Oleomonas cavernae: one gene and its partner. Each later gene encodes a partner of the first gene's protein in a complex. Links are inferred from orthologs where the notes say so. Each region holds a gene or a part of one and is shown on either strand. Other genes may lie near its edges.

What was found. Proteins that work in one complex are often made in the same cells at the same time.
Region 2: the proteins of dnaN (region 1) and D3874_RS16595 are in contact, whole or in part, in a cryo-EM structure (PDB 8GIZ), measured with the Escherichia coli proteins. The link is inferred for Oleomonas cavernae from one-to-one orthologs.

The regions. Positions count from the first base shown.
Region 1 is NZ_QYUK01000011.1:3,990,952-3,996,656, forward strand. What follows is about bases 74-2,908. They hold dnaN (DNA polymerase III subunit beta), read right to left. Parts: upstream 2,135-2,908; coding sequence 1,013-2,134; downstream 74-1,012. Other genes in these bases: D3874_RS30820 (DNA replication/repair protein RecF), read right to left, coding at 74-360; D3874_RS30825 (AAA family ATPase), read right to left, coding at 360-839; D3874_RS23155 (calcium-binding protein), read left to right, coding at 2,500-2,908. In the rest of the region: more of D3874_RS30820, read right to left, coding at 1-73; more of D3874_RS23155, read left to right, coding at 2,909-5,208; chromosomal replication initiator protein DnaA, read right to left, coding at 5,253-5,705. UniProt on the Escherichia coli protein: Confers DNA tethering and processivity to DNA polymerases and other proteins. Acts as a clamp, forming a ring around DNA (a reaction catalyzed by the clamp-loading complex) which diffuses in an ATP-independent manner freely and bidirectionally along dsDNA.
Region 2 is NZ_QYUK01000011.1:2,653,375-2,658,754, forward strand. Bases 2,457-5,380 are described here. They hold D3874_RS16595 (DNA polymerase III subunit gamma/tau), read right to left. Parts: upstream 4,872-5,380; coding sequence 3,042-4,871; downstream 2,457-3,041. Other genes in these bases: recR (recombination mediator RecR), read right to left, coding at 2,457-2,703; D3874_RS16590 (YbaB/EbfC family nucleoid-associated protein), read right to left, coding at 2,711-3,031; D3874_RS31250 (TROVE domain-containing protein), read right to left, coding at 5,184-5,380. Also shown: D3874_RS16570 (DUF3857 domain-containing transglutaminase family protein), read right to left, coding at 1-1,122; D3874_RS16575 (hypothetical protein), read right to left, coding at 1,252-1,710; D3874_RS16580 (hypothetical protein), read left to right, coding at 1,826-2,092; more of recR, read right to left, coding at 2,089-2,456. UniProt on the Escherichia coli protein: Part of the beta sliding clamp loading complex, which hydrolyzes ATP to load the beta clamp onto primed DNA to form the DNA replication pre-initiation complex.

The DNA.
Region 1 (5,705 bases):
GCCGCGGTGGGGGCCGATGGTCTGGGCACCGGCCTCGCCGTCGCGCGGCCGCGCGGCCGACAAGGCGGCGCGCAGGCGGCCGGCCACGGCGGCTTCCTCGCCCGCCCAGCCCTCGACCTCGCCGGTCAGGGCCAGGTGGGCGCGGGGAAACGGCGTCTCGACCGCGGCCATCGCCGCGTTGAGATCCGCCACCGTCGCCCGCCTCGCTGCCGCGATCGCCGCGCCTTCCCGGCCCAGCCGCTCTTCCAGCGCGTCCAGCCACTGGCTGTCGCGCGGGCCCTGGGTCAACAGCCTCAACCGCTCCTCCCGGGCCTTGTCATAGGCGACGTGGGCCTCGGCATGGGCGGCATGGCGTGCCATCACCAGGCGGTCCAGGAAGCGCCGGCGGGGGCCGCGCCCTCGGTCCACAGCCGGTCCATGGTCGGCGTCAGCCACAGGATCGACAGCTCGCGCGCCAAGCTGGCCTGGGTGACCTGGGCGCCGTCACGCTTGACCTGGCGCCGCTCGCTGCCGGGAACGGTCGCCGTGCCGATCTCGAGCGGTGCCGCCAGCCCCTCGCCCACAACCGCCGCCGCCACGGCCCAGCCGCCTGCCCCGTCCCGTCGGGCGATCTCGGCGCTCCTGGCATGGCGCAGGCCGCGCCCGGGCGAGAGCATGGACAGGCCTTCCAGCAGGTTGGTCTTGCCCGCGCCATTGGGCCCCGACAGCACCACCGGCCGGCCATCGAACAGCAGCTCGGCCCGGCCGTAGCAGCGAAAATCGGTCACGACCAGGCGCTGGACATGGCGCGCCGCCGGCAGGGCTGCGCGATCCGGTTCGTCTTCGCTCGCAATGGTCATGGCCAAGGCCAATCGTCGCCACCTTTCACGGTCAAAGCCCTCTCCTCCTCGGAGGAGAGGGTGGGGTGAGGAGGGAATCACCGCCGGCGCAATTCCTGCGCAACCACCTCACCCTCCCCGCTGTCGCGGGTCCCCTCCCTCTCCCCCGTAAACGGCGGAGAGGGCAAATGACATCAAACGCGCATCGGCATCAGGACGTAGAGCGTGGCATCGTCGCCCTGGTCGCGCACCAGGGTGGGCGCCAGCGAATCCGCCAGCACCAGGCGGATCACATCGGATTCGATCTGCTGGGTGATATCCAGCAGGTACTTGGCGTTGAAGCCGATCTCCATCGGGCCGGAGCGATAGCTGGCCGCCACCTCCTCGACCGCGCTGCCGTTGTCGGGGCTGGTCACCGACAGGGTGATGCGGTCCTGGTCGAGGATCAGCTTCACCGCGCGGGTCTTGTCGGTCGAGATGGTCGAGACGCGGTCGACCGCGGCGGCGAACAGCTTGGGATCGACTTCCAGCAGCTTGTCGTTCTGGGTCGGGATGACGCGGGAATATTCCGGGAAGCTGCCGTCGATCAGTTTGGACGTCAGCACCACGTCGTCGAAGGCGAAACGGATCTTGGTGTCGGACAAAGCGATCGAGACGTCGCCCTCGGTCTCCTCGATCAGCTTGCGCACCTCGTTCACGGTCTTGCGCGGCACGATCGCGCCGGGGATGCCGGCGGCGCCGTCGGGCAGCGGCACCTCGAAGCGGGCCAGGCGGTGGCCGTCGGTGGCCACCCCGCGCAGCACGGCGACGCCCGAGGAGTCCGCCGCGTGGAGATAGATGCCGTTGAGGTAGTACCGCGTCTCTTCCGTCGAGATGGCGAATCGGGTCTTGTCGATCAGGTTGCGCAGGGCATCGGCCGAGAGGGCGAAGGAATGGGGCATGCCGCCGTCGGCGATCACGGGGAAGTCCTCGCGCGGCAGGCACTGCAACTGGAAGCGCGAGCGCCCGGCCGACAGGCTCATGCGGCCGCTGTCCTCCGACTTGTAGATCAGCTCGACATCGGTGCCCTCGGGCAACTTGCGCACGATGTCGAACAGGGTGTGGGCCGAGGCGGTGGTGGCCCCGCCCTGGATGATGTTGGCGGGCACGCTTTCGACGATGGCGAGGTCCAGGTCGGTCGCGGTCAGGTGCAGGTGGCCGTCTCGCGCCTCGATCAGGACGTTCGAGAGGATGGGTATGGTATTCCGCCGTTCGACGACGCTGTGGATGTGGCCGAGGGTGCGCAGAAGGGCGCCGCGTTCGATGATGAGCTGCATACGTCGTTCTCGATGCGTCGGTCGTGATCCGGTGAAGGAGGATCAGGAGGGCGGAACCGGCGTGGCTGTCACGCCGACCGCGCACCGCGCAGGGCGGTGACACGGTGCTAGAGAGTAGCAAAAGGTATGGGGGGCGCCAGCGCTTTTTAACCCTCGGCAACATATTGATTTGGCGTCACTATTCGCCGCCCGGCCGAAGCTTTCCAGGACCCCGGCGGACAGGCTTCCGCGCAGGTGATTCGGCCACCGGCTGGCGCAAGGCCGCAGAATACCCTTTTTGATTGAATTTCCGCCAGTCGCCAAGCACTGTGGCGGCGCAGCGCCATGGCAGCGCGCTCGCGCTTACCATCGATGGAGTAGCGGTCTTGGCCAATATCAACGGCACCAGTAACGCGGACGTGCTGGATGGCACGACAGAGGCCGACGTCATCAACGGCTTCGCCGGTGACGACGAAATCTACGGCGATGCCGGCGACGACACGCTCGAGGGCGGCGAAGGCGACGACATTCTGGGCGGCGGCGCCGGGGTCGATCGTCTGGTCGGCGGCAACGGCGACGATGGCTATGTGATCGACGACGACAGCGCGGACACGATCGTCGAGACGGCGGACGGCGGTATCGACACCGTCGCCGCCTTCCACGACTACACGCTGCCGACCAATGTCGAGGGCCTCCTCCTCTATGCCGGGCAGAAGGGTTTCGGCAACGATCAGATCAACGTCCTCGTGGCCCACGACGACGGCGCCGAGCTTTATGGCCTCGGCAGCGAGGATTATCTGATCGGTGGCGCCGGCAACGACCGCCTCGACGGCGGCACGGGTGACGATCGGCTCGAGGGCGGTGCCGGCGACGATACCTATGTCGTCGACAGCGCGCGGGACGTCGTCATCGACACGACCGGCACCGATACCGTTCTCGCCTATCTCAACTGGAGACTGGGCAGCGGCTTCGAGAATCTGACTTTGAAGGGCAGCGCCGGCTTCTCCGGCAGCGGCAACAGCCTCGGCAACACGATCATCGGCAATGCCGGCGGCAACAAGATCGACGGCGCCAGCGGCAACGATACGCTCCAGGGCGGCGACGGTGACGACACCCTGCTGGGCGGCAACGGCGCCGACAGTCTCACCGGCGGCCGGGGTGTGGATATGCTGCAGGGCGGCCTGGGCAACGACACCTACTACCTGGACGCCGGCGACAACGCCGACACGGTGAGCGAAGCGGGCGCCGACGGCATCGACACGGTGGTCGCGGCCTTCGACTACACGCTGATCGGCGGGTTCGAGAATCTGACCCTGCGCGCCGGCATCCGGGGCCAGGGCAACAACCTCGGCAACAGCATAACCGGCAACAGGTCGGCCAACACGCTGCTGGGCGAGGCGGGCAACGACACGCTGGACGGCGGCGACGGCAACGACACGCTCGAAGGCGGTGCCGGCAACGATATCCTGATCGGCGGTGCCGGCATCGATGTGCTGAAGGGCGGTCTCGGCAACGATACCTACTACCTCGACCCCGCCAATGTGCGACGGGACTCGGTCAGCGAGGAGAACGGCGGCGGCACCGATATCGTGATTTCGGGATTCGACTATACGCTGCTGGACGGCTTCGAAAATCTCACCCTGACCGGCGGTGTCCGGGGCCAGGGTAACGCCGGGAACAACACGATCCTTGGCAGCGCGGGCGACAACAGGCTGCTGGGCGAGGCGGGCAACGACGGGCTCGACGGGGCGGCCGGCAACGACCGCCTGGAAGGCGGGGTCGGAAACGACAAGCTGACCGGTGGCCTGGGCCAGGATCTGGTCTTTGGCGGCGACGGCAACGACCAGCTTGTCATCACTTCCACGGCGGATGTCGCCGGCGGCGAAATCTACGACGGCGGCAACGGTTCCGACGCCATTGTCTTCTCCGGCCCGGGCCGCCTCGATCTGAGCCAACTGGCGCTCACCGGCATCGAGAAGGCGGTCAGTAACGGCGGCGCGCTGGCCATGTCGTTCGCCATGTTGAAGTCCTTCGCCGTGGTCGACGCCCATGAGATCCATCTCACCGACGGCGGCACGCTGGACCTGACGGGGATCGCTTCCCTTCCCGGGCTCATGTACCTCTATCTGTCGGACCAGGACACGGTGCTTGACCTGCGCCAGATCGAAGTCGGCACCCCCCGATACTACAACCTGTGGATCAACGGCGGCGCTGGCGACGACGTACTGACGGGCGGAGACGGACTCACCGCCGCCTACGAATATCTCGACGGCGGCAAAGGCAACGACATCCTCCATGCCGGGGACAGTTACATAAACTATCTGACCGGCGGTCGCGGCAAGGACATGGTCTATGGCAGCGACGGCAACGACGTTCTGATCGTCAAGGCTCGGGACGTTGTCTCGGGCGAAATCTATGATGGCGGCGCCGGAGACGATCAGCTCACATTCGAGCCCCAACGCGAGGGCGAGATCCTCGACGTGAACTTGGACGGCGTCACGCTGCTCAACATCGAGACGCTCCGCGGCACCGATATCAGGATTTCGATCGAGGACGCAGAGAGACTCGCCAATTTCAGCGCGCACAACGTCTATCTCAAGGACGGCGGTGTCTTGGACTTCGGCACGTCGGATTTTGCCTACATGTTGTCGGTACACTTCGCCGACGAGGCGACCACGCTCGACCTGCGCACACCTGCAGGTGCCTTTCCGCGCAAAACCGCCACCAGCGTCTATGGCGGCGCCGGCGACGACATCATCTATGCCGGCGCCAACCAGTCGACCATCGATGGCGGTGGCGGCGACGATGTAATCTACAATGACAACACGTGGCGCGTCACCGGTGGCGACGGCGCCGACCGTTTCGTGTTCAAGGCCAAGAAGGTCTGCGTCATTACCGACTTTGAAGATGGCATCGACACGTTCGACGTCAGCGCCCTGGGCTATCACACTTTCGACGAAATGGTCGCCGCCGGCTTCAGCGTGACCGAGAACTATACGGGTGGCGTGCGGGTCAATCTGGGCCAGAGCACCACGCTGCTGCTGAACACCATGCCCCTCGACACGATCGAGGCCAGCGACTTCCTCTTCGCCTGATCACGCACGGCGTCCGGCCGCTTCTCGCGGCCGGATGCTACACGTTACACCTCCAGCGCGCGGCGCAGGCTGTCGATTTCCTCGTGGAAGGTGGTGTCGGCGGCGCAGAGTTCTTCGATCTTGCGCACGGCATGGATCACCGTGGTGTGGTCGCGGCCGCCGAACTTGCGGCCGATTTCGGGCAGGGAGCGCGAGGTCAGCTGCTTGGCCAGGTACATCGCCACCTGGCGCGGCCGGGCCACCACGCGCGCCCGCCGGGCCGACAGCATGTCGTTCATGCGCACGCTGTAATAGTCGGCGACCTTGCGCTGGATGTCCTCGATCGTCACCCGGCGGTCGTTGGCCCGCAGCAGGTCCTGCAGAACCTCCTGGGCCATGTCGATGGTGATCGGCCGGCCCACCAGTTCGGCATAGGCGACGACGCGGTTGAGCGCGCCTTCCAGCTCGCGGACATTGGAGGTGATGCGGTGCGCCAGGAACTCGACCACGCGCTTGGG
Region 2 (5,380 bases), 1.3 Mb from region 1 along the record:
CCGGTCTGCCAAGGCCCACCCTTCGTCGATACTTGCCAGTGCGACATGAGACTCGATGCCCAGGCGCTTCAGCACGGTCGCCAGCAGCAGGGCCTTGTCCTTGCAATCGCCGTAGGCGCTGGTGACGACCTCCTGCGGGCTGCGCGGAAAATAGGAGCCCTTGCCGATTTCGATGCCGACATAGCGGATCTGGTCCTGGACCAGCCGCAGCGCCCGGCTCATCCGCTCCTCGGGCGCCACATAGCTCGACGCGATGAGATCGACCTGATCACCGAAGGCTTTCGGCAGGGCCTGGTCCGTCGTGTAGTACGGCGCCATTTCGCCGGTCAGGTCGCCCCATCCCGCCATGGTCGTCACCTCGATCGTCGACCAGGGATCGTACCAACTCGGCACATTCGCCTCGGCCGGCATCGGCTGCGGATCGCTGACCGTCCACTCGTAGGTCCGGCTTGCGGCATCCTGGGCCACGAGGTCCAGCTTGCGCCCGTCGGCGGATCGCTGACGGAGCGCTTTGTCCCCGTGCAGGATGATCCGCGCCCGCGCGAAGGCCGTCGGCGTCGACCATGCCGTCCTGAAACGCACCGAGAGATCCCCGGCGGCGATCTTGGGCTTGCGGTACACCGTGAAGGCGTAATCGACAATGTCACCGACCCGGATATCCTTCAGGTTGGCGTGGACCGTCAGATAGCCATCGAGGATGCCTTCGGACAGGTCTTCCTCCTGGCGGAAGGTTTCAAAATCGGTCGTCCCCGTCAGGTCGATGGTCTGGCCATCGCGGGTCACCGTGACCTTGTTGACGCGCAGAGTCTCGTGGGTGGGGTCGAACACTTCGCTGATCGCCGCGGCTTCCTCGAGGCCCTGCCGGCTCTGCACCTGATAGGCGTAGCGTGAGTAGTACTCGACCTCGCCTTCGCGCCAATCGATCTGCCGGTCGACCAGCAGGAAATAGAGGCCGCCCGAAACCTCGGCGGCGCGATCGGGGTTGGCGGCCGGCACAGCCATCGGCAATGCCCAGGACGGCGCCGGCGCGACATAGTCGCTGGCGGCGAGCGCGACCCCAGGCATGATGACCGGCAACCAGAAGGAAAGAAGCAAGCGCCCCAGGGCACGACCCGCAAACATGTTTGGTCTCTCAAATCGCCAGATGCTCAACGCCGCAAAGCATCGATATTAGGCACCATTCGGGCCATTGGCGAGAATCTCGAATTTGCCTTCGCGGTAAAATCGCGCAGCCGGGCCGGAGGGGCCTGTTTACTGCCGCGTCAGCGTGTAGATCACGTTGTCGAGGGCGAAGAGGGCCGTGCTGGCGTCCCGGAAATGATAGGAGAACAGGCCGGTCGAGCAGGCGACGTCGATCCCGGGCACCTCGCCCGGCGGCAGGCCCAGCGCCGCCGCTGCCTGGGCTTGACGGCCCTCGGGCAGGCCGCCCTGGAACAGGCCTTCAGGCGGGATGCGGGTGACCTCGTAGCCGACATCCGTGCAGCCGATGACGGACGCGGCGATAACCTCGTGGGCCGCGAAGGTGACGGGCTGGCCCTTGAGCTTGGCCATCTCGGCCACTTCGTCCGGGCTTTGCTGGGCAACCCAGGGGGCCATCACCGCATCGCTGATCTTCCAGGCGCCCAGCAAGGTCTGGTCGGCGGCGTGGGCCGCCGATCCCGCCACCAAGACGGCGAGGACCACCTGCAACAGCACAACAAATCGACGCATTCGATCGCCTCCCCAGGCCCCGTTCCGCGGCAAAGATCGGTCATTCAGCCCGGCCCTGCAACCAGCTTGGGGCCTGCGTGTTGTTATAGATTCAGGCTGCTTGGGAGCCATGGTGATGAAACAGTTGAGTACAATCGCCGCCGCCGGCCTGCTGGCCCTGGCCATGTCGACCAGTGTCGCCGCGGCCGAACAGGCAACCAAGCCCACCACCGGGACGACGGCAAAGCCGACCGGGCTCGAGACGCGCGTCGAGAAAAAGCTCCTGGGCCGGAGCGATAGCTGGCAGCGCTTCGAGCCGCCGCGCCCACTCTATCGTGATCGCTCGGAAAAGCTCTGGCGGCCCTCGACCGGCGACATCAAGCTGCGCCGGGCCGGCGACTAGCTCTCGGAAGGCCGCCTTGCCTTCAGGGCCGCCGCCAGGGTACCGTCGTCGAGATAATCGAGTTCGCCGCCCACGGGCACGCCGTGGGCCAGCCGGGTCACCGACACGCCCTTGTGCTCGATCAGGCCGGCGACATAGTGCGCCGTGGTCTGGCCGTCGACGGTCGCATTCAGGGCCAGCACCACCTCGCGCAGCGGCGGCCCCAGGCGCGGCATCAGGCCGGCGATGCGCAGATCGTCGGGGCCGATGCCGTCGATCGCCGACAGGTGCCCGCCCAGGACATGGTAACGCCCGCGAAAAGCACCCGAGCGTTCGATCGCCCACAGATCGCCCACGCCTTCGACGACGCAGATGACCCCCTGGTCGCGGCCGGGGTCGCGGCAGATCGCGCAGGGGTCGCTGGTGTCCATGTTGCCGCACAGCGAGCAGGCCTTCACCGCGACCAGCGCCTCGGCCATGGCGGCGCTCAGCGGCCCCATCAGCGCCTCCCGCCTGGCAATCAGGTGCAGGGCGGCGCGGCGGGCCGAGCGGGGGCCCAGGCCGGGCAGCTTGGCAAGCAACTGGATCAGGCGGTCCAGGGCGCCGCCGGGCTCGGGTCCGCCGGATGCCATGAAGCGATCAGAACGGCAGCTTGAAGCCGGCGGGCAGGCCCATGCCGGCGGTCGCCTTCTGCATTTCCTCGGCCATGCGCGCCTCGACCTTGCCCTTGGCGTCGCGGTGGGCGGCGACGATCAGGTCTTCCAGTACCTCGGCCTCGTCGGCGACGATCAGGCTGGGGTCGATCTTCACCCGCTTGAGCTCGCCCTTGCCGTTCATGGTGACGGTCAGCAACCCACCGCCCGAGCGCCCCTCGACCTCGACCGTGTCGAGGCTGTTCTGCATGTCGGCCATCTTGGCCTGCATGACCTGGGCCTGCTTCATGATTTCGTTGAGTTTCATGGGTGCTCTCTCAATCGTCGTCGGTCTCGAAATCGAAGATGTCGAGGATGGGGGCATCCTCGTCAGGCTCCTGCTCCGGCATATCGTCGGCCGGCGGCTCGATTGCAACCGCGCCCGCCTTGGCCTTGGCCCGGATTTCCACCAGCTTGGCCCCGGGAAAGGCGCTGAGCAGCGCTTTCACCGGATCGGAATTCAACAGCCGTTCCGCCAGGGCGTTCTTGTCGGCCCGGGCCAGGTCGCCCAGGGTGGGGCCGCCCGGCTCCAGCGAGGTGTCGATCAGCCATGGCTGCCCGGTCCAGGTCTTCAGCAACTCGGCCAGGTCGCGGCCTAAGCTGCGCGGTGCGGTATCGCGCAGGCGCAGGGTGATCCGGCCGGGGGCGAAGGCCACCGGATGAACGTCGTTCATCAGATGGGCGTGCAGACGGATTTCACGCTTGCTCTCAACCAGGGCGGCCACGGCCGCGAAGCTCGCCGGCGGTGCCGTTTCCGGGCTCTTGAGATAGACGACATTGCCCTGCGCCGAGGCGACCGGGCTGCGCTCGGGGCCGGGCGCCGGCAGTGGCCGGCCCATGGCGACGGGGCTGGAGACGGCAAGCGCGCTGGCCCCGCCACCGCCGCCCTGCGGCCCGCGCGGGGCACCGGGCTGGCCCTGGGCCCGCTCGTCCAGATACTGCTTCACCAGGTCGGCCGGCGGCGGCAGGTCGACCGCATAGGCCAGGCGGATCAGGATCATCTCGGCGGCCGACAGCGGGCTGGGCGCCATGCGCACCTCGCCCAGGCCCTTCAGCAGCATCTGCCAGGCCCGCGCCAGCACGGGCATCGACAGCGCCCTGGCCAGTTCCAGGCCGCGGGTGCGGTCGTGTTCCGAGGCGGTGGCCTCGCCCGCCGCATCGGGCACGATCTTCAGCCGGGTCAGCCAGTGGGCCAGTTCCAGCAGGTCCTGCAGCACCACCGCCGGATCGGCACCGGTGTCGTACTGGTCGGTCAGTTCGCCCAGGGCGGCCTTCACATCGCCGCGCATGACCATCTCGAACAGATCGAAGACGCGCGCCCGGTCGGCCAGGCCCAGCATGTCGCGCACCGCCCCCTCGTCGACCTCGCCCGCCGCATGGGCGATGGCCTGGTCGAGCAGGGACAGGGCATCGCGCACCGAGCCTTCGGCGGCCCGGGCGATCAGGGCCAGGGCCGGCGGCGCCACATTGGCGCCTTCCCTGGTCGCGATGCCATGCAGGTGAGCGATCAGCCGCTCCTGCTCGATCCGGCGCAGGTCGAAGCGCTGGCAGCGCGAGAGCACGGTGACCGGCACCTTGCGGATTTCGGTGGTGGCGAAGATGAACTTCACATGCGCCGGCGGCTCTTCCAGCGTTTTCAACAGGGCGTTGAAGGCACTGGTGGAGAGCATGTGGACTTCGTCGATGATGTAGACCTTGTAGCGCGCCTGAACGGGGAGGAAGCGCACGCCCTCGATGATCTCGCGGATGTCGCCTACGCCGGTGCGGCTGGCGGCGTCCATTTCCTGGACGTCGATGTGCCGGCTCTCGGCGATCGCCACGCAGTTCACGCACGCCCCGCAGGGCTCGACCGTCGGCCCGCCCTTGCCGTCCAGGCCGATGCAGTTCAGGCCCTTGGCGATGATGCGGGCGGTGGTGGTCTTGCCCACCCCGCGCACCCCGGTCAGCATGAAGGCATGGGCCAGGCGCCCGGCCGCGATGGCGTTGGTCAGGGTGCGGACCATCGCCTCCTGGCCGATCAGCTCGGCAAAGTTGGACGGCCGGTATTTCCGGGCCAGCACCCGGTAAGGCACGGCCACCTCGGCGGCGGGAATCGAGCTGTCATTCATCGGGCGCGATTGTGGCCATGCCCGGCCACTTGAACAAGGCGCATTGAGCGCCCGCGTAGCTTTAGCGGAGCGAGCCAAGGCCGCGGATGCGGCCGCCCGGCGCCTGAGGGACAAATGTAAGTAAGGTGGGAGGCTGGACAACAACCCAGATCGGATTCGTTACGGCTGCTTCCTTCCGGACCTGACCGGGTTCGCGAGGGACCTGTCCATCGCCAACCTCCCGGCGTCTATATCGACGTTCGACGGCGTTTGGGCAAGTCCCAAAACGCAAAAAGGGCGGGCGAGGGGTTTCCCCCTCGCCCGCCCGGCTTGTCACGCGGCCTCGCGCTCGCAGGCCGCCACATAGGCCAGCACCGCCTCGGACCAGCCATCGATGCGGGTCAGCGTGGCGCTGTCCCGCACGAGTGCCGGCTTGTACGGCGCCACGTTGACGACCCAGGTCGGCACCCCCGGCGGCCAGGCCACGGTGTCGTGGCTCTGTTCGTCGGTGATGACGATGAACCGGGTGG